One region of the Roseomonas marmotae genome, then DNA from elsewhere that is predicted to be linked to it. Evidence: predicted binding sites of a transcription regulator. Region 1 holds the regulator's gene; each other region holds the start of a gene.
The links. The regulator LexA, encoded in region 1, represses DNA repair genes until DNA is damaged. The targets are predictions, from matches to a motif close to TGTTCTANNTANGTTC.
Positions count from the first base shown of each region.

Region 2: a site for LexA is predicted at 5,091-5,106, ahead of IAI58_RS12845 (ImuA family protein). Genes of this name have one in related genera too.
Region 3: a site for LexA is predicted at 1,419-1,434, ahead of IAI58_RS06970 (S24 family peptidase). Genes of this name have one in related genera too.

Region 1 is NZ_CP061091.1:2,190,992-2,200,544, forward strand. Features, by position in the region: gene IAI58_RS10390 (ATP-binding protein) at 1-780, shown strand, start outside; gene IAI58_RS10395 (DUF6065 family protein) at 777-1,535, opposite strand; gene IAI58_RS10400 (M20 aminoacylase family protein) at 1,602-2,795, opposite strand; gene gltX (glutamate--tRNA ligase) at 2,814-4,205, opposite strand; gene IAI58_RS10410 (ComEC/Rec2 family competence protein) at 4,471-6,540, shown strand; gene lexA (transcriptional repressor LexA) at 6,534-7,253, opposite strand; gene IAI58_RS10420 (molybdopterin molybdotransferase MoeA) at 7,358-8,563, opposite strand; gene moaC (cyclic pyranopterin monophosphate synthase MoaC) at 8,563-9,075, opposite strand; gene trpC (indole-3-glycerol phosphate synthase TrpC) at 9,076-9,553, opposite strand, start outside.
Region 2 is NZ_CP061091.1:2,717,818-2,727,370, reverse strand. Features, by position in the region: gene IAI58_RS12855 (error-prone DNA polymerase) at 1-2,821, opposite strand, end outside; gene IAI58_RS12850 (Y-family DNA polymerase) at 2,818-4,386, opposite strand; gene IAI58_RS12845 (ImuA family protein) at 4,383-5,090, opposite strand; gene IAI58_RS12840 (hypothetical protein) at 5,249-5,503, opposite strand; gene IAI58_RS12835 (Bug family tripartite tricarboxylate transporter substrate binding protein) at 5,821-6,804, shown strand; gene IAI58_RS12830 (acyl-CoA dehydrogenase family protein) at 6,817-7,974, shown strand; gene IAI58_RS12825 (acyl-CoA dehydrogenase family protein) at 7,978-9,054, shown strand; gene IAI58_RS12820 (LysR family transcriptional regulator) at 9,059-9,553, opposite strand, start outside.
Region 3 is NZ_CP061091.1:1,463,397-1,472,949, reverse strand. Features, by position in the region: gene IAI58_RS06990 (portal protein) at 1-7, opposite strand, end outside; gene IAI58_RS06985 (hypothetical protein) at 11-244, opposite strand; gene IAI58_RS06980 (hypothetical protein) at 389-862, opposite strand; gene IAI58_RS06975 (hypothetical protein) at 946-1,389, opposite strand; gene IAI58_RS06970 (S24 family peptidase) at 1,531-2,178, shown strand; gene IAI58_RS06965 (putative bifunctional lysylphosphatidylglycerol flippase/synthetase) at 2,201-4,117, opposite strand; gene IAI58_RS06960 (lysine--tRNA ligase) at 4,114-5,763, opposite strand; gene IAI58_RS06955 (ATP-dependent DNA helicase) at 5,862-8,666, shown strand; gene IAI58_RS06950 (tellurite resistance TerB family protein) at 8,720-9,142, shown strand; gene IAI58_RS06945 (prolyl oligopeptidase family serine peptidase) at 9,154-9,553, shown strand, end outside.

The DNA.
Region 1 (9,553 bases):
CCGGTCTCCGCCCTGGCCTCGGCGGCGGACCGGCTGGGCCGCGACGTCAATGCGCCTCCGCTGCCGGAGACCGGCCCCAGCGAGGTCGTCACCGCTGCCAGGGCCTTCAACACCATGGCTGAGCGTATTCGCCGTTTCGTGGGTGACCGGACGCAGATGCTGGCCGCCATCGGCCATGACCTGCGGACGCCGATCACCCGGCTGCGGCTGCGCGCCGAATTCATGGACGACGATGAGCAGCGCCGGAAGATGCTGGCTGACCTGGACGAGATGGAGGCGATGGTGAATGCGACCCTTGCCTTCGCCCGTGACGATTCCGCCACGGAGCCCTCGGTCGCGGTGGACCTGGCGGCGTTGTGCCGCACCGTGCTGGACGAGGCCGCGGATGCCCGGCCGGAACTGCCGGCGGAGGCGATTTCCTACAAGGGGCCGGACCGCCAGCGCATCCGTGGTCGCCCTATCGCCCTGAAGCGGGCGCTGTCCAATCTCGTGGCGAACGCGCTGAACTATGCCGGCAACGCCTGTGTGGTCCTGGAACCCCCTTCCAATGGCCTGCTGACGCTGCGGGTGGAGGATGATGGCCACGGCATCCCGGAGGATGCGCTGGAAGCCGTGTTCCAGCCCTTCCGCAGGCTGGAGGTCAGCCGCAACCGGGAGACCGGCGGCACCGGGCTTGGCCTCCCGATCGCCCGCAATATCCTGCGCGCCCACGGTGGCGATGTCGTGCTGCGGAACCGCCCTGAGGGCGGGCTTGTCGCGGTGGTGACGCTGCCGGTCTAGCCGGGCGCCACCTCCGGAAAGGGGCGGGCCTGCACCTTCGTCGCATGGCCGTGGATGGCGCCCTCGCCAGCCGGGGCCTGCCCGCGATGATAGTGGCGCTGCCAGCCCTGTGCCTGCGCCGGGCTGCCGCTTCGCTTCAAATCGGCATTGAAGCTGGTCCTCTGCTGCCGCCAGATGTGATGGGCGGCATGCAGGGCGGCGTCCTCGGACAGCGGGCGTGTCTCGGGCCGCATGCCTGCGACGATGTCACGCGGGACGGGAAAAAAGAAGCAGATCGGTTCCCCCGCCGTGAATCGCACGCTGTGGAAGGGGCGGGTGAATCGCCAGTTCATGGTGAAGGTCATTGGCGCCCAATCCGTCTCCACCACGCCAGAGAGAGGGGCTATCCCGTCCGTCGGCGTATTGGGCGGGCCGGAAACCCAGAGGTTGATGCCCGGCGGCGTTCGGAACAGCGCACTGACATGGAAGGTCAGCACGCCCATGCCGAAATGGCTCAGCGGTGGCGGCCCCGCCTGGTCGATCATCTTGATCGCGATGTCGTTGGCGCCGTTGCCGCCATTCCAGACGGCATCGAAGGTGCATTCCCCCAGCACCACCCAGCCATGGCTATTGGCGATGGTCAGCGGCAGGCAGCGATAGGGAAAACCCTGGCCGCCATCCATCCAGTCCCGGCGAACCGGGGCAGGCTGGATGGGCGGCAAGGCCTGGTCGAGAGTATAGGCGATCAGGCGCCGGTCCGAGGCATCATTGGCCATTCTGGCCTCCCTCCACACATGCGGAGAGGATAGAGGCCCCGGATTAACAGGCGGTGAAGGCGGACCTCAGGCCGCCGCGCCCATCTCCTGCCGCACCAGGCTCACCCAATAACCGGCGCCGAAGGGAATGGCGTCGTCGTTGAAGTTGTAGGTGGGCGTGTGCAGCCCTTCCGAGGTCGCGCCGCCGGCACCCTGACCCATGAACATGAAGGCGCCGGGGCGGGCCTCCAGCATATGGGCGAAATCCTCGCCACCGGTGGTCTGAGGGGCGTTCGGATCCACGCGGCCGTTGCCCACCAAGGCGCCGGCGGCGGCCAGGGCGATGCCGGTCTGCTCGGCATGGTTCACCAGGGCAGTAGTGCCGCGCAGGTATTCCGGTTCCGCCGTGCAGCCGAAGCTGGCGGCGACGCTATGCGCCAGTTCCGCGAGCCGCTTCTCCATCAGGTCCCGCACGGCAGGCACATAGCTGCGCGAGGTGCCGCCAATACGGATTTCCGACGGCATCACATTGACCGAGCCGAAGGACCCGCCCGCGACAGCGCCCACGCTGATCACCGCCGCATCCACCGCGGCCACATTCCGGCTGACGATGGTCTGTAGCGCCATGATGAATTGCGCCTGGACCACCGTGACGTCGGTGGAGAGATGCGGCGCGGCGCCACCATGCCCGCCCGTGCCGCGGAAGGTGACGAACCAGCGGTCGCTGGCCGCCAGGGCCGGCCCGACGCGGGTGGAGAAGGTGCCAAGCGGCAGGCCCGGATCGTTGTGCAGGCCATAGACGGCATCGACCGGGAAACGGTCGAAGAGGCCGTCCTCCAGCATGGCGACGGCGCCGCCACGGCCTTCCTCGGCCGGCTGGAAGATGAAATGCACGGTGCCGCCGAAATCCGGATGCCGGGCCAGGTATTTCGCCGCGCCCAGCAGCATGGTGGTATGGCCGTCATGGCCGCAGGCATGCATCTTGCCCTGGTGCCTTGAGGCATAGGGCAGGCCCGTCGCCTCGTTGATCAGCAGCGCATCCATATCGGCCCGAAGGCCGATGGCGCGCTGGCCCGGCAGGCGGCCCTTCAGCGTGGCCACCACGCCATACTTGCCGATGCCCTCCTCCACCTGCAGCCCGTATTCCCGCAGCTTGGCGGCAACCAGGGCGGAGGTCCGCTCCTCCTCCATCCCGATCTCGGGATGGGCATGGATGTCCTGGCGGATCGCCGCCAGCTCGGGTTGCATCTCGCGCAGGGAGGCGAGCAGCGTTTCGTCCATGAAGGCGGTCCTTTTGCGTCAGGCGGCGGCGCGGATGCGTGCGAGGGCCTCGCCCTTGCCGAGGGCGAAGAGCACGGCATCAATCGGCGGGGATTGCGTGCTGCCGGTCAGCGCGGCGCGCAACGGCTGGGCCACGGCGCCGAGCTTCAGGCTCTTTACCTCGGCATAGTCGCGCAGCCACTTGTCGAGGTCGGCCCGCTCCCAGGGCGCTTCCTCCAGGAAATCCGCCAGGTCGCGCAGCCGCTCCTTGGCCTCGGGCGTCAGCTGGGCGGCGGCCTTGGGCTCAAAGTTCAGCGGGATAGTGGCGATGGCGAAGCCGCACATATCCGCGGCTTCCACCAGCGTGCGGGCACGCGGCTGGATATCCGGCATCAGCGCGCGGATCGTGGTGACCGCGCCTTCCGGCAAGACCGCGCCACGGCCCCGCAGAATGGCCAGCACATCGCCGGTGACGGCATCGGCGTCCTTCTGGCGCAAGTACTGCGCGTTCAGATGCGTCAGCTTGGCATAGTCCATCCGGCTGGCGGCGCGGCCGACATCCTTCAGTTCGAAAAGCTCGATGGCGCGGTCGCGGGGGACGAATTCCTCGTCGCCATGGCCCCAGCCCAGACGCAGCAGGTAATTGCAGACGGCTTCCGGCAGGAAGCCCTGGTCACGGAACTCCAGAGCGCCCACCGCGCCGTGGCGCTTGGACAGCTTGGCTCCATCGGCGCCATGGATCAGCGGGATATGCGCGAAATGCGGCCGCGTCCAACCCATGGCATCGTAGATCATCACCTGGCGGAAGGTGTTCGTCAGGTGGTCATCGCCACGGATGACATGGGTGATGGCCATGTCATGGTCATCCACGACCACCGCATGCAGATAGGTCGGCGTCCCGTCCGAACGCAGGATGATCATGTCATCCAGTTCGCTGTTCCTGACCCGCACCTCGCCCTGCACCAGGTCGTGGATCACCGTCTCGCCATCGCGCGGGGCCTTGATGCGGATGACGGGCTTTACGCCGGCCGGCGCCTCGGCCGGGTCGCGGTCACGCCAGCGGCCGTCATAGCGCGGCGGGCGCCCTTCGGCGGCGGCCTTCTCCCGCATCTCCGTCAGCTCTTCCGGGGTGCAGAAGCACTGGTAGGCCTTGCCTGTCGCTAGCAGCCCCCGCGCCACCTCGGCATGGCGCGCCTCCCGTGCACTCTGCATCACCGCAGGTTCGTCGGGGGAGAGGCCGAGCCAGTCCAGGCTCTCGAGGATCTGGTCCACCGCTTCCTTCGTGCTGCGGGCCTTATCGGTATCCTCGATCCGCAGCAGGTACTGGCCGCCGTGATGGCGGGCAAAAAGGTAGTTGAAGAGGGCGGTGCGCGCGCCTCCGATGTGCAGATACCCGGTCGGGGAGGGGGCGAAGCGGGTGCGGACTGTCATGGGGCTCGGCCAAGTTCCTTGAAGCCAGACGATTACGCCCTGGCTCGCGAGATTTCCTAGGAGTTACCGCTTCTACCACGCCGCATTCCCGCTGTAGAGTGCGCGTGGAGGTTGAGATGCCGTGCGTGTTTTGATCGCTTCAAGCGTGGCGCCGGCCCCAGGCTTCTGGAACCGGATGCGCGAGGCCATCCGCCCCCTTCCATCCGCTACGATAGCGCGCCTGCTCCATACCTTGTCCGAAGCGCTGGCGCCGGAATGGCAGAGGTTGCCGCTTTGGCTGCCGGTCGCCATGGGGATCGGCATCCTGGCTTATTTCAGCCTGCGCCATGAGCCCGACTTTCCCGCCCTGTGGCTGGCGCTGCCGCTGCTGGCCTCCGCGCTTTCACTGGTGCGCCGCTGGCCACTGGCAGCCTGGGCCGTCGCCATGCTGGGCATGGGCGCTTTGGGCTTCGGTATCGCCTCATGGCATGTGCAGCGCCTGCCGCCCCGTCTGGACCTGCCCTCCAAAGCCGTGATCGCCGAAGGCGTGGTCGGGAGCGTGGACAGGCTTCCAGAAGGCCTGCGGGTGACCCTGACCGGGCCGCGCCTCGCCGCCGAAGGTCCGGAGCTGGAACGCTCCATCCGCCTCCGCCTTCGCAAGAACGACCCACTTCTACCCGTTCCGGGTGATCGTCTGCGGGTGAGGGCCCTGGTGCGGGAGCCTGCCATGCCCGCCTTCCCCGGTGCCTGGGACTTCCAGCGCAATGCCTTCCTTCAGGGGCTGGGAGGCTCCGGCTTCGCCATCGGCATGGCTGAACGGCTGGGGGACCCTTTGCCCGCCTCGCCATTCGCCCGGTTGCGCGGCCTGGTGGAGGGCAGGATCGCGCGTCAGGTCCCCGGTGGCGCGGGGGCCGTCGCGGCGGCGCTGCTGACCGGATCGCAAACCGCTATCCCTGAAGACGATATGGTGGCGATGCGCGATTCCGGGCTGGCGCATCTGCTCTCCGTCTCCGGTTTGCACATCGCCATCGTGATGGGACTGAGCTTCGGGCTCGTGCGCTTTCTGCTGGCGCTGTCGCCATGGCTCGCCCTGCGCTGCGACGGCAAGGTGGTGGCGGGGCCGGCCAGCCTCGTCGTCGGGCTCTGCTACGTGTTGATGACTGGCGCGCAGGTGCCGATGCTCCGCAGCTTCGCCATGGCGGCGCTGGTAACGCTGGGAATCCTGCTGGGGCGCCGGGCCTTGTCGCTTCGGACCCTGGCCGTCGCCGCGACCGCCGTGATGCTGATGCAGCCCCATGCGGTGATGGGCCCCTCCTTTCAGATGAGCTTCGCCGCGGTCCTGGTGCTGATCGCCGCGAACGAGGGGGCTGGACCTTGGATGGCCCGATGGCGGTCAGGGAAGGAATGGTGGCGCAAGCCGGGCCTGATACTCATCGGGCTGGTGATGACGTCGCTGCTGGCCGGGCTGGCAACCACGCCCTACGGGCTGCACCACTTCGGCCGGCTGCAGCTCTATGGCGTGATCGCCAATGGTATCGCGGTGCCGCTGACCTCCATCCTGGTCATGCCGGCGGGCATGGCAGCCATGGTCCTGATGCCGCTGGGGCTGGAGAGTTGGGCTCTGGCCCCCATGGGCTGGGGGGTGGAGGGTATTCTGCGTGTGGCCCACGCCGTCGCCGGCTGGCCCGGCGCCGCGCTGCTGGCCAGGCCCATTCCGGCCTGGGGGCTGGCGCTGACCAGCCTCGGGATGCTGTGGCTCTGCCTCTGGCGAGGGTCCTGGCGCCTGCTGGGGCTGCCGATGCTTCTGGCCGGCAGCCTCTCCGCGGGGTGGGCGGCCCCGCCGGATATCCTCGTCTCATCCGATGCACGGCTGATCGCCTTCCGAACGTCAGAGGCGGTCTACCTGCAACGTGCCACTGGTGCTTCCAGTCTGGTGCGAGAAAGCTGGCTGCGTAGCTGGGCGGAGGAGGAAGCGGTTCCAGTTCCCATGGAAGGGCGCACGGCGGATGGCGCACTGGATTGCACTCCGACAGCCTGCCGCTTCCAACCTGCGCCGGAGGGGCCTGCCGCCATGCTGCTGCGTCCTGAAAAGACACGCCGGAAGGAGACACCGCCACCCATCCAGGCGGCAGCGTATTGCAGCAAGGCGGCCTTACTGCTGTCGCCCGAGCCGATCCGTGGCAGATGCCGCGACACCGCCAAGGTCGACCGCTTCACCGTCTGGCGCGATGGACCGCAGGCCATCTGGCTGGATGCGGCAGGACCGCGCATCCTGTCCGATCGGGCATGGCGTGGCCAGCGGCCCTGGATGCCGCCGCCGCCGCGCCCGGCCTGGGAAAAGGCCGCCGCTCAGTAGCGGCGCAGCAGCCCCACCAGTTTCCCCTGCACCTTCACCCGGTCCGGGCCAAAGATGCGGGTCTCATAAGCCGGATTGGCGGCCTCCAGAGCGATGGAATTGCGGTTGCGGCGCAGCTTCTTCAGCGTGACCTCGCTGTCGTCCACCAGCGCGACCACCACATCGCCGTTCTCCGCGACCTCGCCCCGGCGGATGATGACGGTATCGCCATCCAGTATACCGAGGCCGGTCATGGAATCGCCGGCCACCTCCAGCGCGTAGTGGTCGCCGGAATGGAGCAGCGCGGCCGGGACCTCGACGCTGCTGCCCTGGTCACGCAGCGCCTCGATCGGCTGGCCGGCTGCGATGCGGCCATAGAGCGGCAGCTGCACCGCCGCGGCATCGGCGGCGCCCTTCTGCACCCCATGCAGATGCGGGGCGAAATTGCCGCGAATGACATTGGCGGGGTAATTGGGCGCGGTCGTGCGCGAGATGGCATCGGCAGCGCGCGGCGCCACGCTGTCCGGCAGGCGCAGCACCTCCAGGGCACGGGCGCGGTGCGCGCGCCGCTTCAGGAAGCCGCGCTCTTCCAGTGCCGTGATCAGGCGATGGATACCGGACTTGGAGCGCAGCTTCAGCGCCTCCTTCATCTCCTCGAACGAAGGGGAGAATCCGGTATCGCGCAGGTGCTGGTCGATGAACATCAACAGCTCGTGCTGCTTGCGCGTGAGCATGCGGAGACCTTCCCTAGAATCGGAGCCGGCCTGCGAACAAACCGGAAACTGTCCAAATGTTCTACGGAAGTTCTCTTGCCCGGGTCAACCGGTTTTCACGGGTTTCAGACCCCTAACTCGGCCAAAATCAACACGTCCACCGTCTCGCCGGCCTCCAGGGGCGGTGCATGGGGCTGACGCAGCAGCAGGGCATCCGCCCGCGCCATGGTCTTGAGCATGGAGCTATCCTGGCGCGGAAAGGCCGTGGCGATCCAGCCTCCTCCCGCATCGGTGGAGAGCGACGCGCGCAGATAATCGGCCCGGCGGTCATTCCCGGCCAGGGGCGCTCCCAGGATGGCGCGCCGCACCGGGGGCGACAGGCCAGGGCGGCCGCCCAGGGCCGCGATGGCGGGCCACAGGAAGACGATGCCACAGACCAGGCTGGAAACCGGGTTGCCGGGGAGACCCAGCAGCGGCGTGTCGCCCAGGCGGCCCCAGATCAGCGGCTTTCCGGGCCGCATAGCGATCTTCCAGAAATCGAGGGCGAAACCCTCCGGGCCCAGCGCCTTCTGCACCAGATCATGCTCGCCCACGCTGGCGCCTCCCGTGGTGACCAGCAGGTCGCAGCCGCGCGCCGCCCGTGCTGTCGCGGCGATAGCCGGGGCATCATCGGGAGCGATGGGCAGGATCAGCGGCGCACCGCCGGCCGAGCGCACCAGCGCCGCCAGCGCATGGGCGTTGGAAGAGACGATGCCCCCCGGCGCCAGGGGCTCGCCGGGCAGGGAGATCTCGTCGCCGGTCGCCAGGATGCCGATGCGCGGCGCGCGATGAACGCCCAGCCAGGGGTGGTTGGCCGCCGCCGCCAGCCCGATGTCGCGCGCGGTCAGCTTGCGGCCCGCGGGCAACAGCTCCTCGCCGAGCTGGAAGTCCAGCCCGGCACGACGGATCCAGCGGCCGGGCTGGACGGCTTCCTTTGCCGCGACCTCGTCACCGCTGGCCTCGGCATCCTCCTGCAGCAGAATTCCATCTGCGCCGGCAGGCAGTACGGCACCGGTAAAGATACGCACGGCCTGCCCCGGGCCAATTTTACCGGCAAAGGGGTGCCCGGCCGGAGCTGCGCCGATCACGGTCAGGCGCGCGCCTTCCGTCGCGTCCGCCGCGCGTACGGCATAGCCGTCCATGGCCGAGACATCGGCGGGTGGCTGGGTCAGCCGGGCCAATACCGGAGATGCCAGCACCCGGCCCCAGCCTTCCGAGAGGGCGACGGTCTCCGCCCCTACGGGCTGTAAAGCGCCGAGAATGCGGTTAAGGGCCTCCTCGACCGAGAGCATCAGACAGCCTCCCAGAGCCCGGACTTGCCGCCTTCCTTGCGCGTCAGGCGTACAGCCTCCACGCGCATGCCGCGGTCGATGGCCTTGCACATGTCATAGACCGTCAGCGCCGCGACCGTGACCGCCGTCAGGGCTTCCATCTCCACCCCCGTCTGTCCCGTTGTCTTGGCCGTCGCCTCGATCTCAACCGTATCGGGCGACACCGGAACCAGATCCACCTTCACGGAGGACAGGGGCAGGGGGTGGCAGAGAGGGATGAGGTCCGCCGTCCGCTTGGCGCCCATGATGCCCGCCAGCCGCGCCACGCCCAACACATCCCCCTTGCCGATGCCGCCCTGCAAGATGGTCTCCAGCGTCGCGGGCGCCATCATGACGCGCCCGCGTGCCACGGCGATGCGGGTGGTGGCGGGCTTGGCTGAGACATCGACCATCACCGCCTTGCCCTCGGCATCGAAATGCGTGAGGCCGCCAGCCGTCCCGCCCGGCGGCCTGTCCTGGTCCTTGGCGGACATTCAGGCCTCGACCATGGCGCGGGCGGCGGCGGTGAGGTCAGGCTGGCGCAGCAGATGCTCGCCCACCAGGATGCAGTGGGCGCCGACACGCGCCATGCGCCGCACATCCTCCGGGTCGCGAAGCCCGCTCTCTGCCACCGGGATGCGGTCGGCCGGTACCAGCTGTGCCAGCCGTTCGGTCGTGGAGAGATCGGTCCGCAGAGTCCGCAGGTCACGGTTGTTGATGCCGATCAGGCGGGTGTTCAGGCCCAGCGCGCGTTCCAGCTCCCGCTCGTCATGCACCTCGGCCAGGACCGACATATCCAGGGTACGCGCCACATCCTCCAGCTCATTCGCCTGTGCGTCGGAGAGCGCGGCCAGGATCAGCAGGATGCAGTCGCCGCCCATGGCCCGCGTCTCGAAGACCTGCCAGGGGTCGATGATGAAGTCCTTGCGGAGCACCGGCAGGCCGCAGGCGGCGCGGGCCTCCATCAGATGC
Region 2 (9,553 bases), 530 kb from region 1:
GGCCCATGGCGGACAGGGCGCGGCTGTCGGCGCAGCCCAGCGCCGCCAGCCGTGGGCGCAGCAGGGCCAGCGGGTGGTCGCGCAGGGTCAGGCCGGTGGCGCCGAAATCCAGGATCGTTTCCTCCCCGGCCGTGGCGGCGGGCAGGCTGGGCCGCGCCTCGGCGGCGGCGAAGAGGGGCAGGGGCAGGGGCGGTGGCGGCGCGCGGTCCAGCCCGGCGGCGGCCCAGAGCGCCTGGCGCCGGTTCAGGCCCATGCCGCGAAAGGCATCGGCAGCGGCCAGGGCCTCGACCGCGCGGCGGTCCAGCCGCGCCCGGCGGATCAGGCCCGCGAAGTCCGGGCAGGGGCGGGCTTCCAGCAGCGCCCTGGCGGCCCCGGCATCCAGGCCGGAGACCAGCCGCAGGCCGAGGCGCAGCGCCAGCCGCCCTTTATCCTGCTCCAGCGTGCAGTCCCATTCGCTGGCCAGCACGTCGATGGGGTGGATGGGCACGCCATTCTCCGCAGCGTCCCGCACGATTTGCGCCGGGGCATAGAAGCCCATGGGCTGGCTGTTCAGCAGCGCGCAGGCGAAGACCGCCGGATGGTGCCGCTTGATCCAGGCAGAGGTATAGACGAGCTGCGCGAAGGAGGCCGCATGGCTTTCCGGAAAGCCGTAGCTGCCGAAGCCCTCGATCTGCCTGAAGCAGCGTTCGGCGAAGTCGCGTGAATAGCCGTTGCGCTCCATGCCCCGCAGAAAGGGTTCCTTGAAGGCCGGCACGTCGCCAGTGTGGCGGAAGGTGGCCATGGCGCGGCGCAGCGCATCGGCCTGGGAATTGCTGAAGCCGGCGCCGACGATGGCGATCTGCATCGCCTGTTCCTGGAACAGCGGCACGCCCAGGGTGCGCTTCAGCACGCTCTCCAGTTCTGGGCTTTCATAGGTGACGAGCGACGGGTCGTCCCGCCGCCGCAGATAGGGATGCACCATGTCGCCCTGGATCGGCCCCGGCCGCACGATGGCGACTTCGATGACCAGATCGTAGAACCGGCGCGGGCGCAGGCGCGGCAGCATGTTCATCTGCGCGCGGCTTTCCACCTGGAAGACGCCCAGGCTCTCCCCGCGCGAGAGCATGAGGTAGGTGGCCTCGTCATCCTGCGGAATGTCGCGCAGCCCATGGCGCGGCCCGCCATGCCGCGCGATCAGCGCCAGCCCGCGCCGCAGGCAGCTCAGCATGCCCAGGCCCAGCACATCGACCTTCAGCATCCGCAGCGCCTCGATATCGTCCTTGTCCCATTCCAGCGTGTGGCGGTCCTGCATCGCCGCCTTCGTCACTACCGCCAGCTCCGTCAGCGGGCCGCGCGTGATGACGAAGCCGCCAACATGCGTGGCCAGATGCCGTGGGAAACCTTGCAATTCCTCCGCCAGGTCCATCGCCATGCCCAGCCGCGCATCGCCCTCGGGGTCCAGCCCCTGTTCCCGCGCCAGGTCCCGCAGGCTGCCGTCACGGTTCCAGGTGCCCTGGGCCAGCCGCGCGGTGATATCCTCCGACAGCCCCATCGCCTTGCCCACCTCGCGGATGGCGCTGCGGCCGCGATAGCGGATCAGCGTGGCGCAGATGGCGGCGCGGTCGCGGCCATAGCGGTCGTAGATGTGCTGGATCACCTCCTCCCGCCGCTCATGCTCGAAATCGACATCGATATCCGGCGGCTCGTCGCGCGCCTCGCTGATGAAGCGCTCGAACAGCAGGTCATGCTTGTCCGGCGGCACGGCGGTGATGCCGAGCACATAGCAGATGGCCGAATTGGCCGCCGAGCCGCGCCCCTGGCAAAGGATCTCGCGGGACTGGGCGAAGCGCACGATCTCATGCACCGTCAGGAAATAGGGCGCGTAGCCCAGCTTCCCCACCAGCCGCAGCTCATGCGCGATCTGCCGTGCCACCTTCTCCGGCACGCCATCAGGCCAGTGCCGCGCGGCGGCGGCCTGCACGCGGTATTCCAAAGCCTCCTGCGCCGAAAGGCCAGGTTCCAGAATCTCTTCCGGATATTCGTAGCGCAGTTCCCGCAGGCTGAAGCGGCAGGCGGCGAGGATGTCGGTGCTGGCTTCCACCGCATCCTCCAGCCCGGCGAAGAGGCGGCGCATCTCGGCCTCGGGCTTCAGATGCGCCTCGGCATTCTGCGTGGCCTCCAGGCCCAGCGCGTCGATCGTGGTGCCCAGGCGGATGGCCGCCAGCACATCCGCCAGCCGCCGTCGCTCCGGCTGGTGGAAGCGCACCCCGCCCGCCGCCAGCAGGCGCGACCGCGCCGCCCCGGCCATCTCCGCCAGCCGCCGCAGCCGCAGCCGGTCATCGCCGCCGAAGCGATGTGCGGCGGCGCAGAACAGCGGCATGGCGAGGCCGCGTCGCATCGCCGCGGCATCCTGCCGCAGCCGCGAGGCGAAAGCCTCGTCCGGCACCTCCGGGGCGAGCAGCGCCATCACCTGCCCCTCGGCGGCGGCCAGCAGGGCCTCGCGGGCGATGCGTTCCTCGCCCTTTTCCGCCACCATCCGCGCTTCGGAGAGCAGGCGCGTCAGCCGGCCATAGGCGGCGCGGCCGGTGGGCCAGACGAGGTATTCCCGCCCATCCTCCAGCGCCACGCGGCAGCCGACCACGAAGGGCAGGCGGATATCCTTGTGTTCCGCCGCCACCATGGCGCGCACCACGCCCGCCAGGGAATTGCGGTCGGCGATGCCGATGGCCGCATGCCCCAGCAGCTTCGCCGTCAGCACCAGCTCATGCGGATGCGAGGCGCCTTCGAGGAAGGTGAAGTTGGACATCGCGCCCAGTTCGGCGAACCCATGGCCGCGCCTCATGCAAAGATGCCGTGCAGGAACCAGCGCGGCGAGGCTTCCGGCAGTCCCGCGCGGCAGACCCAGAGCCGCGTGCCGTCCATGCATTCCACGCGGTAATAGTCGCGCACCGGCCGGTCCGGACGGTCGCGCCACCATTCCGGCTCGAACCGCTCCGGTCCCTCGGCGGCGCGGATATCGATCCAGCCTCCGCGCCAGTGGATGCAGCGTGGCGGTGCATCCGGCAGCACGGCGATCACCTGGATCTGCTCCGGCTTCCGCAGCAGGCGCAGGGGACGGGGGCGGGCAGCCCAGCCTTCCGGTGTGGTGAAAGTGGCGAAGGGGTCCACTTTCATGACTGCGCGCTCCGGCCAGTGGCTGGCGCGTGGGGCCAGGCGCCAGACCGGCAGGCGCTGGCCCAGCCGGTCGATCAGCTGCGCCAGCGCGGCGGCATCGGCGGCGGGCACGGCGCCGGCTGACATCCCCGCCTGCAACGCCGCCAGCGGTTCCGTCGCCTCGGCCAGCAGTTCCAGCCGCTCGAAGCCTAAGCGGGGTTCCAGCGCGTCCAGCCTGCCTTCCAGCAGCTTCGCCAGATGCCCCGGGTCGCGGCTGGGCTGACCCAGGCCCAGCACGATCTCCTGCATCGTGGCGTCGCCACGATGGGCGCGCAGCACCAGCCGGCGCAGCCCGCGCCCGGCCTCCCGCAACCGGCGGCAGAGGCGCGGCAGCAGGCGCGACAGCACGGCGTCGATACCGGCGCGGGTGACCAAAGGTTCCAGCATCTCCCGCGAGAGATGGAAATCCGGCGGCGGGCGCAGGCTGGGGAAGGGGGCGGCGACCTGGCCTAGCATGCGGTCGAGCGCCAGGATCAGCGCCGGGCCGACGCGGCGGGCCAGTGGCGCGCGGGGCTGCGCCAGCAGGTCGCCCAGACATTCCAGCCCCAGCCGGCGCAGTGCCGCCAGCAGCGGTGCTTCCAGCCGCAGGGCGGCCAGGGGCAGCGGTGCCAGGGCCGCTTCCTCCTGCCCGGTGGCGGCGATGCTGCCGGGGGCGGCGCGTGCCAGGGCGGCAGCCAGCGGCGCGGTTCCGGCGATGCCCGCCTGCGCGGCATGGCCCAACTGCGCCAGCCCCGCCAGGGCACGGTCGCGCAGCGCCGCCTCGGAGCCGAAGACCCGCTCCATGCCCGTGATGTCCAGCAGCAGGCCCTGCGGCGGGTCCAACGCCACCAGCGGCGTGAAGCGCAGCGTCCAGAGGCCCAGTGTCTCCAGCCGCCGCGCCTCGGCGGCGGGGTCCTCCGGCCGAGGCTGCACGGCGGGGGCAATGGCGCGGGCATCGGCCAGATTCTGCCGGGGCGCGATGCCCAGCGCCGCGGCCCGCGCATCCACCGCCACCACCTGCCGGCGCGGCCCCTCGGCGCGCCAAACCAGCACGGGTCCATCGGCCGGCCCCGTGGCCTCGACCGGCAGCAGGGGCAGGTGCAGCGCCAGGAAGCGGCGTCCTTCCACTGGCCCCATGGCCACCTGGGGTAGCGGTGCCGGTGCCTCAGGTTCCGGCGGTGTCAGGCGCGGCGGGTGGCAAAAGCGGCGCCTCATCCGGCCCGCCGGCGGCCTGGCAGCGTGGCGGGGGGAGCCGCTTCCTCCAGCAGCCGGGCCTCTTCGCGCCAGCGCAGCGCCCAGTCGCCACCGGCGCCACCCCGGCTCCGCAGCAACTCCACCCGCCAATGCGGCTCGTCCTGCACCAGGGCGGGAAGCGGGGCGATCCGCCAGCGCGTCAGCGCCACGGTGGGGCCCGGGGCGGCGCTGTCCGACCGCAGCAGGATGCCCATCGCCCCACCGGCCTCCGCCGCCAGCATCAGCCGCCGCCCGGCGGTCAGGCCGATCCGGGGCGCGATCAGCAGCGCGGCCGAGACGGCGCGGCAGCGCAGCGCCTCCTCCATGGCCCAGAGGGCCTCGGCCTGCCGTGCCGCGCGCACCAGCAGCAGGCGGCACGGGTCCAGCCCGAAGCGCAACAGCCCCGGCGGCCAGGCCTCGGGCTCCGGCGCGATCCAGAGCACGGTGCCGCCGCTGCGCGCCAGGGCTAGCGCCGCGAAGCCCAGCGCGGCACCGCCCACCCCATCCGCCGCCAGCACCTCATGCAGCGCGGCGCGCGCCAGCCCGCCCGCCGGCAGCGCCCCGTCCAGCGCGGCGCAGAGCGGCACCGCACCCGCCTGTCGGCCGACTTGTTCCAGTCCGCCGAGCTTGCGGCGCAGCTCAGCCAGCAGGGCCGAGCGGTCAGGGGAGGGGGGCGGGATATCCATAGTTCACTATTTGTTCTCACACTTGCCCGGCCTAGCACAAGCCTGATCCATCACTTGGCCATGCCGTACGCCGGAATGATCGTGGAAAAGGGCTGTGCCGGTCCTCCCCATGGGGAAAAGGGCCGGCACGGCACGCCTTTTTGCCGGGGTGCGGCGCCTCAGCGGCGGCGGGCAACCGCCATGAGGGCGCCGCCCAGCGCCGCGAATGCCAGGGACATGAAGGGGCGCTCCCGAATCGCTCCCGCCACGGCGCTGCCGGCGCGGCTGATGTTATCGAGGCCCTGATGCACATAGCCCTCGGCGCGTTCCGCGCCCGCATCGATACGGCCGGCGGCATCCTCAGCCAGGCGGTGGGCGGTTTCCTCAAAGCGGCTGTAACCGTCCTGCATGCTGCTCTGGGTCTCGGTCTCCATGTCAGATGACCTGATACCGGATGCGGGGGTGTCGGAGGCAGCGGCCCCGGATGCGGTGGTGCCGGATGAGGATGTTCCGGATGGGCCCGTCTCGGAATGACTCATGAACGAACTCCCTGGAAGCTGATACGTGGGAATGAACCTACGGAAAGAGGCGGAGTTGCGGTGGCATACGGATGCATGACGGCGGCAGCACAGCAGTTGTGCCATGGGTGGCATTGTCTGCCCCCCTGCCGATACGATAGCGGGCGAGAAGAGAACGCCGGTCTCGCAACCGGCGCCATTTCTGCGCCGCTCAGGCGTGGTGAGGGAGAGACATGGTGATGAATCGCCGGCAGGTTCTAACGGGTTTGGGCGTCGCGGCACTGGGCATGGCGGCGGCGGGCAAGGCGCGGGCGCAGGCATGGCCCAGCCGCCCCATCAAGCTGGTGATCCCCTTCGCCCCTGGCGGCGGCGCCGATACCACCGGCCGCATCGTGGCCGAGGCGCTGGGCAAGGAACTGGGCCAGACCATCGTGGTCGAGAACCGCGGCGGCGCCGGCGGCAATGTGGGCGCGGCCGCCGTGGCCAATGCGCCGGCCGATGGCTACACGCTGCTCTACGGCACGCCAGGGCCGCTCATCACCAATCCGATCCTGATGTCGGACATGCCCTATGACGCGCAGAAGGATTTCGCGCCGGTCAGCCTGCTAACGCGCGGCACCTATCTGCTGGCCGCCAATGCCAGCCTGCCGGTGAAAAACCTCGCCGACCTCATCAGGCTGGGCAAGGAAAAGCCGGGCAGCCTGACCTTCTCCTCCTCCGGCATCGGTGCCGGCAGCCATCTGGCGGGGGAGCTGCTGGCGGTGCAGGCCGGGCTGCAGTTGGTGCATGTGCCCTATCGCGGCAGCGGGCCTTCCATCCAGGACGTGGCGGCGGGCCGCGTCTCCTTCACCATCGACACGCCCGCGATCATGGTGCCGCTGATCGATGCCGGAAAGCTGCGTCCCATCGCCGTCAGCGCCGCGGCGCGGACGAAGGAGATGCCGGACATCCCGACGATCGGCGAGACGGTGCCGGGCTTCGATGTGACGGTCGTCAACTACGTCGTCGCCCGGGCAGGCACGCCGCAGCCGATCATCGACCGGCTGAATGCCGCCATCAATACGGTGCTGCGCAACCCGGAGGTGATGCGCCGCGTCGCCCAGGCCGGCGCCGGCGATGCGTCCGGCAGCACTCCGGAGGAACTGGGCCAGATCCTGAAGTCTGAATCCGACAAGTGGCGCGCGGTGATCCAGCGCGCGAATATCCGTATCGATTGAGGTGGCGCTGCCATGGATGACGAAGCCTTCCGCGCGGAAGTCCGCGAATTCTGCCTGACGCGCTGCCCGCCGGAGATCCGCGCGCTGATGGCGCGCGGCGGCAAGCTCGGCCGCAAGGAATGGAGCACCTGGCAGCGTATCCTCTTCGAGCGCGGCTGGGGCGCGCCGAACTGGCCGGTGGAATATGGCGGCACCGGCTGGACCATGCGCCAGCGCCATATCTTCGATGAGGTGCTGGCCGAGTGCGACTGCCCGCCGCAGTATCACCACGGGCTGCGCCACCTGGCCCCCGTGCTGATCGCCTACGGGTCGGAGGAGCAGAAGGCGAAATATCTGCCGGGCATCCTGGATGGCAGCGTCTGGTGGTGCCAGGGCTATTCGGAGCCCGATGCCGGCTCCGACCTCGCCTCCCTCAAGACCCGCGCGGTCCGGGACGGCGACGACTACATCGTGGATGGCACCAAGATCTGGACCAGCCACGCGCAGGAAGCGGACATGATGTATACGCTCGTCCGCACCTCGCAGGAGCCGAAGAAGCAGCAGGGCATCTCGCTGCTGCTCATCCCGCTGGACAGCCCGGGCATCAGCATCACGCCCATCCGCACCATCGACAACTGGCACCATGTCAACCAGGTCTTCCTGGACGGCGTGCGCGTGCCTGTCTCCGCCCGCGTGGGCGAGGAAGGGCAGGGCTGGGGCTACGGCAAGTTCCTGCTGCAGCATGAGCGCCTGGGCGTCGCCAATACCGAGCCGGTGGTGCGCCTGCTGGCCCGCACCCGCAAGCTGGTGGAGGAGATGCCGGCCACCGACCCGCGCCGGGCGGAGCTGCGTCAGCGCCTGCTGCGCGCCGAGGCCGAGGTGATGGCCATGCGCGACCTGGGCCGCCGCGCGCTGGAGGACATCATGCATGGCCGCCCGCTGGGCAATGTCTCCTCCGTCATGAAGCTCATCGGCTCCAACCTCATGCAGGCGCTGGAGGAAATCGCGCTGGACGCCACCGGGCGCCGGCTGGCCTTCGGCTTCCGCGATCTCGAGGCCGAGGGCGGCAAGAGCGCCCGGCCCGGCATCGAGTGGCTGCAGAATTTCCTCTACGGCCGTGCGCGCACCATCTATGGCGGCAGCAACGAGGTTCAGAAGAACCTGCTGGCCCGCACCCTGTTCGGGAACTGATCCATGCCCTTCACGGCCACCCCGCTGCTGCCGGGCGACCTGCTCGACTCCGCCCGCAAATTCGCCATCGCCGCCGATGCCCGCACCGCCGAACTGGCCGGGGTGCGGGAGCGTGACGCGCATGTCGCCCAGCTCTGGCAGCAGGCCACAGAGCTGGGCTGGCCCGCCATCGCCGTGCCCGAGGACCAGGGCGGCGTCGGCGGCGGCCTCGCCGATCTCGCCGCGCTGGTCGAAGGCGCGGCGGGCGCGGCGCTGCCCCTGCCGCTGATTCCAGCCTGCGCCGTCGCGCCGGCCCTGCTGGAAGCGGCGGGCGAGGCGGGCCATGAAAGCCTGACCGGCATCGCCGAGGGCAGTCTGCGCGTGGTGCCCGTGCTGTCGGAGGATGCCCCCGGCCTGCGCGCGGTGCGGGAGGGCGATTCCTGGCGCCTTTCCGGCCAGATCTCCGGTGCGCCGCGCCTGCCGGGCCTGACGCATCTGCTGGTGGCCTGCGCGGCCGAGAACGGCACCGCCCTGCTGCTGCTGCCCGCCGATGCGCCCGGCCTGATGCTGCGCCAGCATGAACGGCTGGATGGCCAGCCCAGCCTGGATGCCACCTGCGAGGGCGCGCCCGCCACGCTGCTGGCACAAGGCGAGGCCGTGGATGCCGCGCTGGCCCGCGCGCGCGATGCCGCCGCCTTCCTGATCTCCGTCGAGGCCGTGGCCGCCATGGGCGCGGCGCTGGAGCAGACCATCGGCTACCTGAACACGCGCGTGCAGTTCGCCCAGCCGCTCTCCGCCTTCCAGGCGCTGCGCCACCGCACCGTCGACCTCTACGTGCAGATGGAGACGGCGCGTGCCCTGGTGCGCCACCTGCTGGAGCAGGTCGAGGCCGGCACGCCCTGGTCGGGGCGGGAAGTCTCGCTGAGCAAGTTGCAGATCGGCCTCATCGCCCGCGCTTTCGCCAAGGAGGCCATCCATCTGCATGGCGGCATGGGCATGACGGAGGAGCTGGGCGCCGTGCGCCTGGCCAAGCGGCTGCTGCTCGTGGAGTTCGAATACGGCGACAGCGCCGCCCGCGCCGAGGCCCTGCTGGCCGCCTGAGCCGTCAGGCCGCCGGCCCTGGCGCCTGCGCCAGGGCGGCGGCCCAAAAGGCCTCGACACCAGCGGATTGCCGGTGTCGAGGCCGGAATAGCCGGATCTCGACCGGGATGGCCTGCCCGGCGCCGGCCTCCACCAGCCGGCCTTCCGCCAGATCCTCCGCCACCAGGCTGCGCGGCAGCCAGGCCAGCCCATGCCCCTGGCTGGCCATGGTCCGCAGCGCCGCCGCCAGCGGCGCGGTGAAGACCGGGTCGGCCGACCGTACCGCCGGCCAGGCAGCCGCCAGGATGCGCCCCAGCCCCGATGCCTCGCTATAGGCCAGCAGCCGCGTGGCGGTGGCGGCCCCGCCCGGCAGGGTCCAGCGTGCATTCCCCACCTCGTCCGGCGCGGAGACCGGCACCAGATCATCCCGCCCTACCGCAAGGCTGCGGAAAGCGCCGGAGGCCAGGGGCGTCTCCAGGGCCGGATGCATGTGGCAGAGCAGCAGGTCCACCTCGCCACC
Region 3 (9,553 bases), 730 kb from region 1:
CGGCCATGCCTTATTCCCCCAGCAGGGTCTTGCGGGCGCTGGCGGCCGGGCGCGGCGCCTCCGTCAGCACACCCCGTTCGGAGGTGACGATGGTGCCGGCCAGGCCGCGCCGCGCGCGATCCTGGTTCTGCCCGCGTGCCGCCTGGGCAGCGGCGGCCACATCGGCCTGGCTGGCGGCGGGGGCGGCGGGGGGTTCGGACGCGGTCACCACCACCGGCTTCGGGGCTTTCATCAGGCCACCCATGCGCGTGCGGACTCCTCTGGTTGCGGTCAGGGAACCCACCCAAAAAGACACGGGCCCGGCCGATGTGGATCGGCCGGGCCCGTGCGAGTTAGGGGGATCGGAGGAAGATCAGCGGGCGCAGCTCGCCCGGTGACAAGACTGCATCTAGCGGAATAAATTCCTTTCGTCAAGATTTTTCTCCTGTCTCAGGAGAGTCCTTTCCAAAGCCCGGAACAGCCCCCGGGGCGTCACGGCGAAAGGCGCCCCCTGCCCCAGCAGCGCCCGGCACACCGCCACGCAGGAATAGGGGGAGAGCGTCGGCAGCGCCCGGCACCGCGGGGCGCCGGGCGTGAAGGGCCCCAGCACCACCAGCCCGGCCCGGCGGTAGAAGCCCGGCAGGTCGAAGTCCGGCACCAGCATGGGGCGCGCCACCAGCAGGCGGCCCGACAGCGGCTCCACCACCGTCCAGCCCTGTCTATCCTCCACCGCCGCGAAGCAGTGGCGGAAACCCGGCTTCAGCAGCCGCAGCCAGAGCCGGTCCGCCCGCCCGCCAAAACCGATCCAGATCCGCTGCGCGCCCTCTGCCAGAGCATGACGGTGGGAGGCCCGAAGCGGCGCGGCCGCACCTTCCTCTTCCACCGCGACCCGGCCTGGTGCGATGGATGCCCCCACTCGGCCCGGCTGACGGACAGGCGGCGCCTGCCGCGCCAGCGCACCGCGCCTCACGCCTCGCCGCCCATCGGCCAGCGCGCCAGTTCCACCACCTCCGCCATGCCGCCACCGCGCGCCGCCCCAGCGACGATGCCCTTCATACGCAACGGCCAGTCCAGCCGCTGCATCGCCTCGTTCCAGATCCGCCAGTCGTTCTTCTCGCTCAGGTGTCGCGGGTCCGGCGCCACGCCCCGCTCGCCCCAGATCCGCAGGATGCGCGCATGCACCAGGTCGATGCGCCGCTGCCGGTAAAGGCGGTCCAGGCATTTCACCACGTCATCCGGCTCACAGGGGCGCAGCCTGCTACCAGCGCCAGCGACAATGCGCGCCCCTTCACGGCGAGCGATGAGGCCGGACATCGTCCAGATCCAGGCTTCCTCGGCAGAATGGAAAGGCTCGGCCTTGGCCATGGAAGAGAGCACCGGCATGGCATTGGTACGAAGGGCAGAGGGCATAGGGGCTGTGTCCTTTCTTATCTAAACGTGAACACAACAGAAACATCGATCATTTCGGTTGTAGGCGTCAACACCTATTTGTGATGATGTTCCTAGGATTAACGTCTTGCTTGAGCGCAAAGGCGTTAGGATGATGCGCCCATGCGTCATGACGATATCTGGCGGGCCATCGATGCCCTGGCTGCAGAGCACGGCCTCTCCGCCTCGGGCCTCGCGCGCCGCGCCAAGCTGGACCCGACCGCCTTCAACCCCTCCAAGCGCGTGGGTGCCGATGGCCGCCCCCGATGGCCCTCGACCGAGAGCATCGCCAAGATCCTGGAGGCCACGGGCACGGAGATGGAGGTCTTCGCCGGGCTGGTGACCGGCGCCCCCACCCTGCACAACAGCAGCCGCCCGAATCCGGGCCGGCGCATCCCGCTGCTGGGCCTGGCGCAGGCGGGAAGCGAGGGTTTCTTCGGGGATGGCGGCTACCCCGTGGGCGGCGGCTGGGACGAGATCAGCACGCCTGAACTTTCCGATCCCAATGCCTATGCGCTGGAAATCTCGGGCGACAGCATGGAGCCGGTATTCCGGGACGGGGATACGATCATCGTCTCCCCCAATTCACCGGTGCGGCGCGGTGACCGCGTCGTGGTCCGCACCATAAAGGGCGAGGTGATGGCCAAGGAGCTGCTGCGGCAATCCGCCCGGCGGATCGAGCTGGCCAGCCTGAACCCGGCCCATCCCAATTACAGCTTCGATCTTTCCGAGATCGCCTGGATGCACCGCATCCTCTGGGCCAGCCAGTAAGGCTGGCCCGCCGCCCGCGCGGTCAGGCCTGCTGCATCTGCTCCAGCAGCCCGCGCGGGTCGCCTTCGGCATTGGAGACGAGATAGCCGCCATCCGGCAGCATCACCGCCGCCAGCCCGCTATCCTCATAGGCGCGCAGCATCCCCGGCCCCACATGCCAGAAGGCGTGGCTGACGCCGTTGCGCTCGCAGATATCGCGGAAGCGCCAGAGGGCGGTGATGCGCGCCTGCTCCTCCTGCCCCGCCGGGTCGCCCAGGCCGACCCAGACGCCGTCCAGCTTGCGGAAGGCGAAGCCGGCGCCATCGACCAGGATGGCGCCGTCCGCCAGCTCCGGCACCTCGGCGCCCAGTTCCGCCAGCCGGGCCCGCGCCGCCTCGTCATACGGTGCGGCCACCAGGCGGGAGGGGCGCAGCAGCCGCAGCACCGCCACCAGCAGCAGCACCCCTGCCACTCCGACCGCCAGACGCAGCGAGGCCGGCGCGTCGGAGGAGAAGGGCACAATCCACCAGGGCATATCCGTCACGGGCCCGGTCCCGGCCACGCTGGCCAGCAGCAGGGCGCAGAAGATGCAGGCCGTCAGGGAGATGACCGTGCTGGCCGAAAGCGGCTCCCCGGTCAGGCGGGCATCGCGGTAGAAGGCGGTCCGCATGCTCGCCAGCAGGCCGGCGGGCACCAGGAAGACCACCACCAGCCACCAGGGCTTGCCCTTCAATACCACTGCCGCGGCACCCAGCAGCAGCAGCATGATGCCGCTGTTGCGGGCGATCCGCAGGCGCCGCAGCATGCCATAGGATACCACCAGCAGCAGGGAACCGATGACGGAGGCCGCGAAATGGCTCGCCAGCGCCGCCCATTCCCCCGCCCATAACGCCAGCCGGGTGCCATAGGAGGGCAGCGCGCCGATGAAGAGCAGGGCGATGCCCATCAGGGCCGTCAGGCCGGAGAGGGCCGGCACTTCCAGCGCATCGGCCACCCGCGCCTCGGTGCCGAGATTCGTCAGCAGGTGGCGCCGCTGGCTCAGCTCGAATCCCGCGAAGAGCAGACCGGCGATGAAGAGCGGCACGATGTAGTAGTAGAGCCGGAAGAGGAACAGTGCCCCGATCACCTGCGGCGCCGGCACGAAGGGCTGCAACGAGACCAGGACCACGGTGTCGAAGACGCCCAGCCCCCCCGGCACATTCGCCGCCAGCCCGGCCGAATAGGCCGCCAGATAGATGCCGAGGAACAGGGTGAAGCTCAGCCCCTCCGCCGGCGGCAGCAGCACGTAGAAGATCATGGTGGTGACGACCACGTCCACCACCGCCAGCAGCGTCTGCCCCAGCGCCATGCGGAAGCCGGGCAGATCGATCTTGTGCCCGAAGGCGGTGAAATGCGGCAGCACGCGGGAGAGGACCAGGTAGCAGGCCACCACCAGCAGCAGCAGCACGCCCAGGCCCCGCATGGCCCAGAAAGGCAGATGGTCGCGGAACCAGGGCAGGATGTCCGGCTCCAGGATGAGCACCAACCCGCCCAGTGCCATGCCGCCCAGCCCGAAGGTCAGGCTGGTGAAAGCGATGACCTTGGCGATCTCGACCGGCGTCAGCCCCCAGGCGGCATAGAAGCGGTAGCGCACCGCAGCGCCGGAGACGGCCGCGACCCCCAGGTTATGTGCCAGGGTATAGGCGCAGAAGGAGGCCAGGGAGGTACGCAGATAGCTGACAGGCTTGCCGGCATAGACCGAGCCCAGCCGGTCATAGACCGTCAGCACCGCATAGGCGAGCAGCGTCCAGCCGCCGGCGATCCAGAGGGTGCGGGCCGGCACCGCCTCCACCGCCGCGGTGATATCGGCGATGGAGAGGTGGCGGAACTCCTTCTGGACCACATAGATGGCGCCGGCCAGCAGCAGCAGGCCGAAGGCCGTTGGCCCATGCCGCCGCAGCAGGGCCAGCACCGGCTTCACGCCTGACCGGCCCCGGATGCCGTGTCAGGTTCGGATGGCCGGGCCAGCGCTTCCTCCACCAGCCGGATGGTCTCGGGGATGCCATAGGCGGCGGCCACCGAGCCGAAGCGCGGCCCCTGGTCGGTGCCCACCAGCACCTGGTAGAGCGCGCTGAACCAGCCGCGCGAGACACCCGGCCGCCCACCATCCTTGGCCGGCACCAGGAAGGGGTCCCGGCGGCCGGCGTCATAGACCAGGGTCTGGATGAACTCGGCCTGGGTCAGGCCGGGCGGCATCGCCTCGATCTCCGCCTGGTGCTGCTTCAACAGGTCCACCAGCGCCTCGAAGGAGGGCCGCTCTTCCGGCGTCGGCGCACGCGGGCGCAGGCTGGGCAGGATGAAGTCGCGGGAATAGGCAACGGCATAATTCACCAACTGCCCAAGCAGCGGTTGGTTCTCCGGGGTCGCCTCCGGCGCGTAGTTGCGCACGAATTTCCACAGCCGCTCCGGCGTATCGGCGGCCGAGACGGTGACGAGATTCAGCAGCATGCCGAAGGTCAGCGGCGGCTCTGGCGTATTCGGCACCTCGCCGCCATGGATATGCCAGTCCGGGTTGGCCGGGTCCGGGCTGGCCCGCAGCTTCTCCCGCTGCTGCAGATATTCATCCGTGGCGCGGGGGATCACGTCGAAATGCAGCCGCTTGGCGCGCCCGGGCTGCTGATACATGAAATAGGCGAGGCTCTCGGGCGGCGCGTAGCGCAGCCATTCCTCGATGGTCAGGCCATTGCCCTTGGACTTCGAGATCTTCTGGCCATTGGCATCCAGGAAGAGCTCATAGGTCAGGGTGGCCGGCGGCTCCGCCCCCAGCACCCGGCAGATGGCGGAGGAGAGCTTGACGCTGTCGATCAGGTCCTTGCCCGACATCTCGTAATCGACGCCGAGGGCGAACCAGCGCATCGCCCAGTCCGCCTTCCACTGCGCCTTGACGTGCCCCCCCGTCACCGGCGTCTCGAAACGCTCGCCCGTCTCGGGGTCGCGCCAGACCACGGTGCCGTCCTGCGGCCGCGTCTCCTCCATCGGCACCTGCATGACCACGCCCGTCCTGGGGTGGATCGGCAGGAAGGGGGAATAGGTGGCGCGGCGGTCGGGGCCGAGCGTCGGCAGGATCACCTGCCGCACCTCCTCATGCGCCTCCAGCATCCGCTGCAGGGCGGCATCGAAGCGGCCGGACCTATAATAATCGGTGGAGGAGGCGAATTCGTATTCGAAGCCGAATTCGTCCAGGAAGCTGCGCAGCCGGGCGTTGTTGTGGTGCCCGAAGCTCTCATGCGTGCCGAAGGGGTCGGGGATGGCGGTCAGCGACTTGCCGAGGTGCTGGCGCAGCATGTCGCCATTCGGGACATTGTCCGGCACCTTGCGGAGCCCGTCCATGTCATCGCTGAAGGCGATCAGCCGGCTCTCCAGCCCGGTCATGCGGGTGAAGGCGTTCCGCACCCAGGTCGTGCGGGCCACTTCGCCGAAGGTGCCGATATGCGGCAGGCCCGAGGGGCCATAGCCCGTCTCGAACAGCGCCGATTTTTTGCCGGTGGCCGCCATGCGATCGGCGACCTTGGCGGCTTCCTCGAAGGGCCAAGCCTTGACAGTACGGAGGGTGGGATCGGCGCTCATGCCCCGCCCCATGCCAGCGCCAGGGCGCATGGTCAACGCACGCATTCCGCAGAGCGGCTCATCATGGCCTCGTTCGCCTTTTGCCCCTAGGATAGCGCGTGCCTCCGCCGCCCCAGCCCCCCCGCCTGCTGCTGCCCGCCGCGCCCGCGCTGATCGCCGCCACCCATGGCGCCGCCGTTCTGCTGACGCCGGATGGCGAACTCTCCACCCTGCCCGCCCGCCAGGCGGTGGAGGCCCTGGAGGAACTCGGCCCGCCGATGCTGGTGCATGCGCCGGCCATGGCCAAGCGCCTGGGCATCGCCTCCATCCCCGGCGCCTATGACCTGCTGGAGCTCTTCGCCTTCGCCCTGCCGGCCCAGCCGGCGGCGCCCACGCCGCGCGGCCTGGCCATCGCGCTCGACCTGCCGCCACCGGAGGATGCCGAAGCCGCCGCCGCCCTGCTGCCGGAGATCGCCACCGAAATCCTCCGCCGCCTGGCCCGCGCCCGTGGCGCCCAGCCCAACCGCGATGCGGCCATGCTGGCGGCGCGGCTGCGGGATGCCGCCCATTGGCCCTGGGCGGATTCGGTGCTGGCGGCCCTGGGCCAGCCGCAGGCGCGCGGCAGCAATGACGGGCTGAAGGTCTGGCGCACCCTGGCGGAATGGGAGGAAGTCGCCCCGCCCCCGCCCCCTGCCAACCTGCCCGTCACCGCCGCCGAAGCCCGCGCCAGGCTCGCGGAAATCCTGGGCGAAGGCGCCGAGCAGCGCCCCAGCCAGGGCGATTTCGCCAGTGCCGCCAGCATGGCCTTCGCGCCGCGCGAAGTGCCGGGCGAGCCGCAGCTGGTGCTGGCCGAGGCCGGCACGGGCACCGGCAAGACCCTGGGCTATGTGGCGCCGGCCAGCCTCTGGGCCGAGCGCAACGGCGCGCCGGTCTGGATCGCCACCTATACCCGCAACCTGCAACGGCAGCTGGACCAGGAGCTGGCCCGCCTCTACCCGGACCCGGAGGAGCGGCGCCGCAAGGTCGTCATCCGCAAGGGGCGCGAGAACTACCTCTGCCTGCTGAACTTCGACGAGGCCGTCAGCGGCGCCATGCCCGCCCGCATCGTCGCCCTGGCCCTGGTGGCGCGCTGGGCCGGCGCCACGCGCGATGGCGACCTGATGGGCGGCGACTTCCCCGGCTGGATCGCCGAGCTGTTTCCCGCCGGCTCCATCTCCCTGCTGGCGGACCGGCGGGGGGAATGCATCCATTCCGCCTGCCCGCACTGGAAGCGCTGCTTCGTCGAGAATTCCATCCGCCGCGCCCAGACCGCCAATCTGGTGGTGGCCAACCATGCCCTGGTCATGGTGCAGGCCGCGCTGGGCCCGCGCGGCGGCGATGGCGAGAGCGGCCCCGCCCTGCGCTATGTCTTCGACGAAGGGCACCACCTGTTCGATGCGGCGGATGGCGCCTTCGCCGCCGCCCTCTCCGGCGCCGAGATGGCGGAGCTGCGCCGCTGGCTGCTGGGCAATGAGGGCGGCCGGGGGCGCGCCCGCGGGCTGCGCCGCCGCCTGGAGGAGCTGCTGCCCCAGCATCCCAGCCTGATCCCGCCGCTGGACCATGCCGAGCAGATGGCACGCTCCCTGCCCGCCGCCGGCTGGTGGGACCGCTGGGAGGACCTGCCCGGCGACACCCCCCGCCCCGGCGAGGAATTCCTGCGCGCCGCCCGCGTCCAGGTCCTGGCCCGCGCCACCGAGGCGGATTCGCTCTATGACGCCGAGGCCGATCTCCACCCCCTGCATGAGGGCCTGCCCGGCGCCGCCGCCAGGCTGGAGGAGGCGCTGGAAAAGCTCCAGGCGCCTCTGAAGCATCTCTCAAAGCTCCTGACCGATATCCTGGAGGACCCGGACCAGGAGCTGGAGACCGGCGACCGCATCCGCCTGGACGTGGCCGCCCGCAGCATCGAGCGGCGCGCGCTGATCCCGCTGGCCGCCTGGCTCTCCATGCTCCGGCAGCTGCGGGAACCCGCGCCAGAGCCCGGCACCCGCCCCCTGTATGTGGACTGGCTGGAACTGAACAGGCGGGATGGCCGCGACTTCGATGCGGGGCTGCACCGCCACTGGCTGGACCCCACCGTGCCCTTCGCGACGCAGGTGGCGGCGCCGGCGCATGGCGTGCTGATCGCCTCCGCCACTCTGCGTGACGCGGCGGACAGGCGCGACCCGGAAGCCGCCTGGCGGGAGGCCGAGGCGCGCACCGGCGTGCAGCATCTGCCCAACCCCGCCATCCGCGCCGCCCTACCCTCCCCCTTCGACTACGCGACCCAGACCCTGGCCATCGTGGTGGAGGATATGAACCGCGACAGCCCGGGACAGGTGGCCGCGGCCATGCAGCAGCTTTTCCTTGCGGCGGGCGGCGGCGCGCTGGGCCTGTTCACGGCCATCCGCCGGCTGCGGGACGTGCATGCCCGCATCGCCCCCGCCCTGGCCGAGGCCGGCATCCCCCTCTACGCCCAGCATGTCGATGCGATGGACAGTTCCACCCTGGTGGACATCTTCCGGGCGGAGGAGGATTCCTGCCTGCTGGGCACGGATGCGCTGCGGGACGGGGTGGACGTGCCGGGGCGCGCCCTGCGGCTGCTGGTCTTCGACCGCGTGCCCTGGCCACGCCCTTCGATTCTGCACCGGGAGCGGCGGATTCATCTCTCCGGCGGCCGCCCGACGGCCTATGATGACGGCATCGCCCGCCACCGGCTGCGCCAGGCTTTCGGCCGGCTGATCCGCCGCGCCGACGACCGGGGTGTTTTCGTGATGCTGGACCCCCGCACGCCCTCCCGCCTGCTGGGCGGATTGCCGCAGGGTGTGGTGCCGCGGCGGCTGGGGCTGGCGGAAGCCGTGCGTCAAACCGCCGCTTTTCTTGCATCTCCGGCGCTCCCGCCGGGTTGAAGCTGTATCGTGGCCTATGATCGAGCCGGACTGAACAAGGAAGACGCCTCCCGATGCCGCAGACCAAGACCCATTTCACCGTCCATGAAGGACTGATCTGCGCCATGGTGCTGATGTCCGCCGCCGACCAGCACATGTCGGACGCCGAACTGGGCATGATGTCGCGGCTGGTGCAGGAACTGCCGGTCTTCGCCGGCTTCCAGGCGCGCGAGATCGAGCCTGTGACCGAGACCTGCCTGGCCCTGCTTGGCCAGACCGACGGCCTGGACCGTGCCTTCACCATGATGCGCGACGCCCTGCCCCCGCGCCTGCGGGAGACGGCCTATCTGCTGGCCTGCGAGGTCGCCGCCGCCGATGGCGAGGCGACACAGGGAGAGCTGCAGTTCCTGCAGGATTTCCGTATCGGCATGGATATCGACCGGCTGATCGCGGGCGCCATCGAGCGTGCCGCCAAGGCCCGTTACCAAATGGCCTGAGGTACCTCGCTGTGACCATCGCCCCAGACGCTCGCCCGACCCTCGACCACCCGGATGACGATCCCTTCCTGTGGCTGGAGGAGATCGAGGGGGCGGAAGCCCTGGCCTGGGTCGAGGCGCAGAACGGGAAGACCCTCGCCCGCCTGTCCGATTCCCGCACCGCCGCCGACGCCGCCGCGCTGAAGGCGATGATGGACCGGCCGGACAAGATCCCGCACATCACCCGGCGGGGCGGCCTGCTCTATAACTACTGGCAGGATGCCCAGCATCCGCGCGGCCTCTGGCGCCGCACCACACTCGCCTCCTACCGCAGCGACAGCCCGGACTGGGAATTGCTGCTGGACCTCGATGCCCTGGCGGCCGAGGAAGGCGAGGACTGGATCTGGAAGGGCGCCACCACCCTGCCGCCGG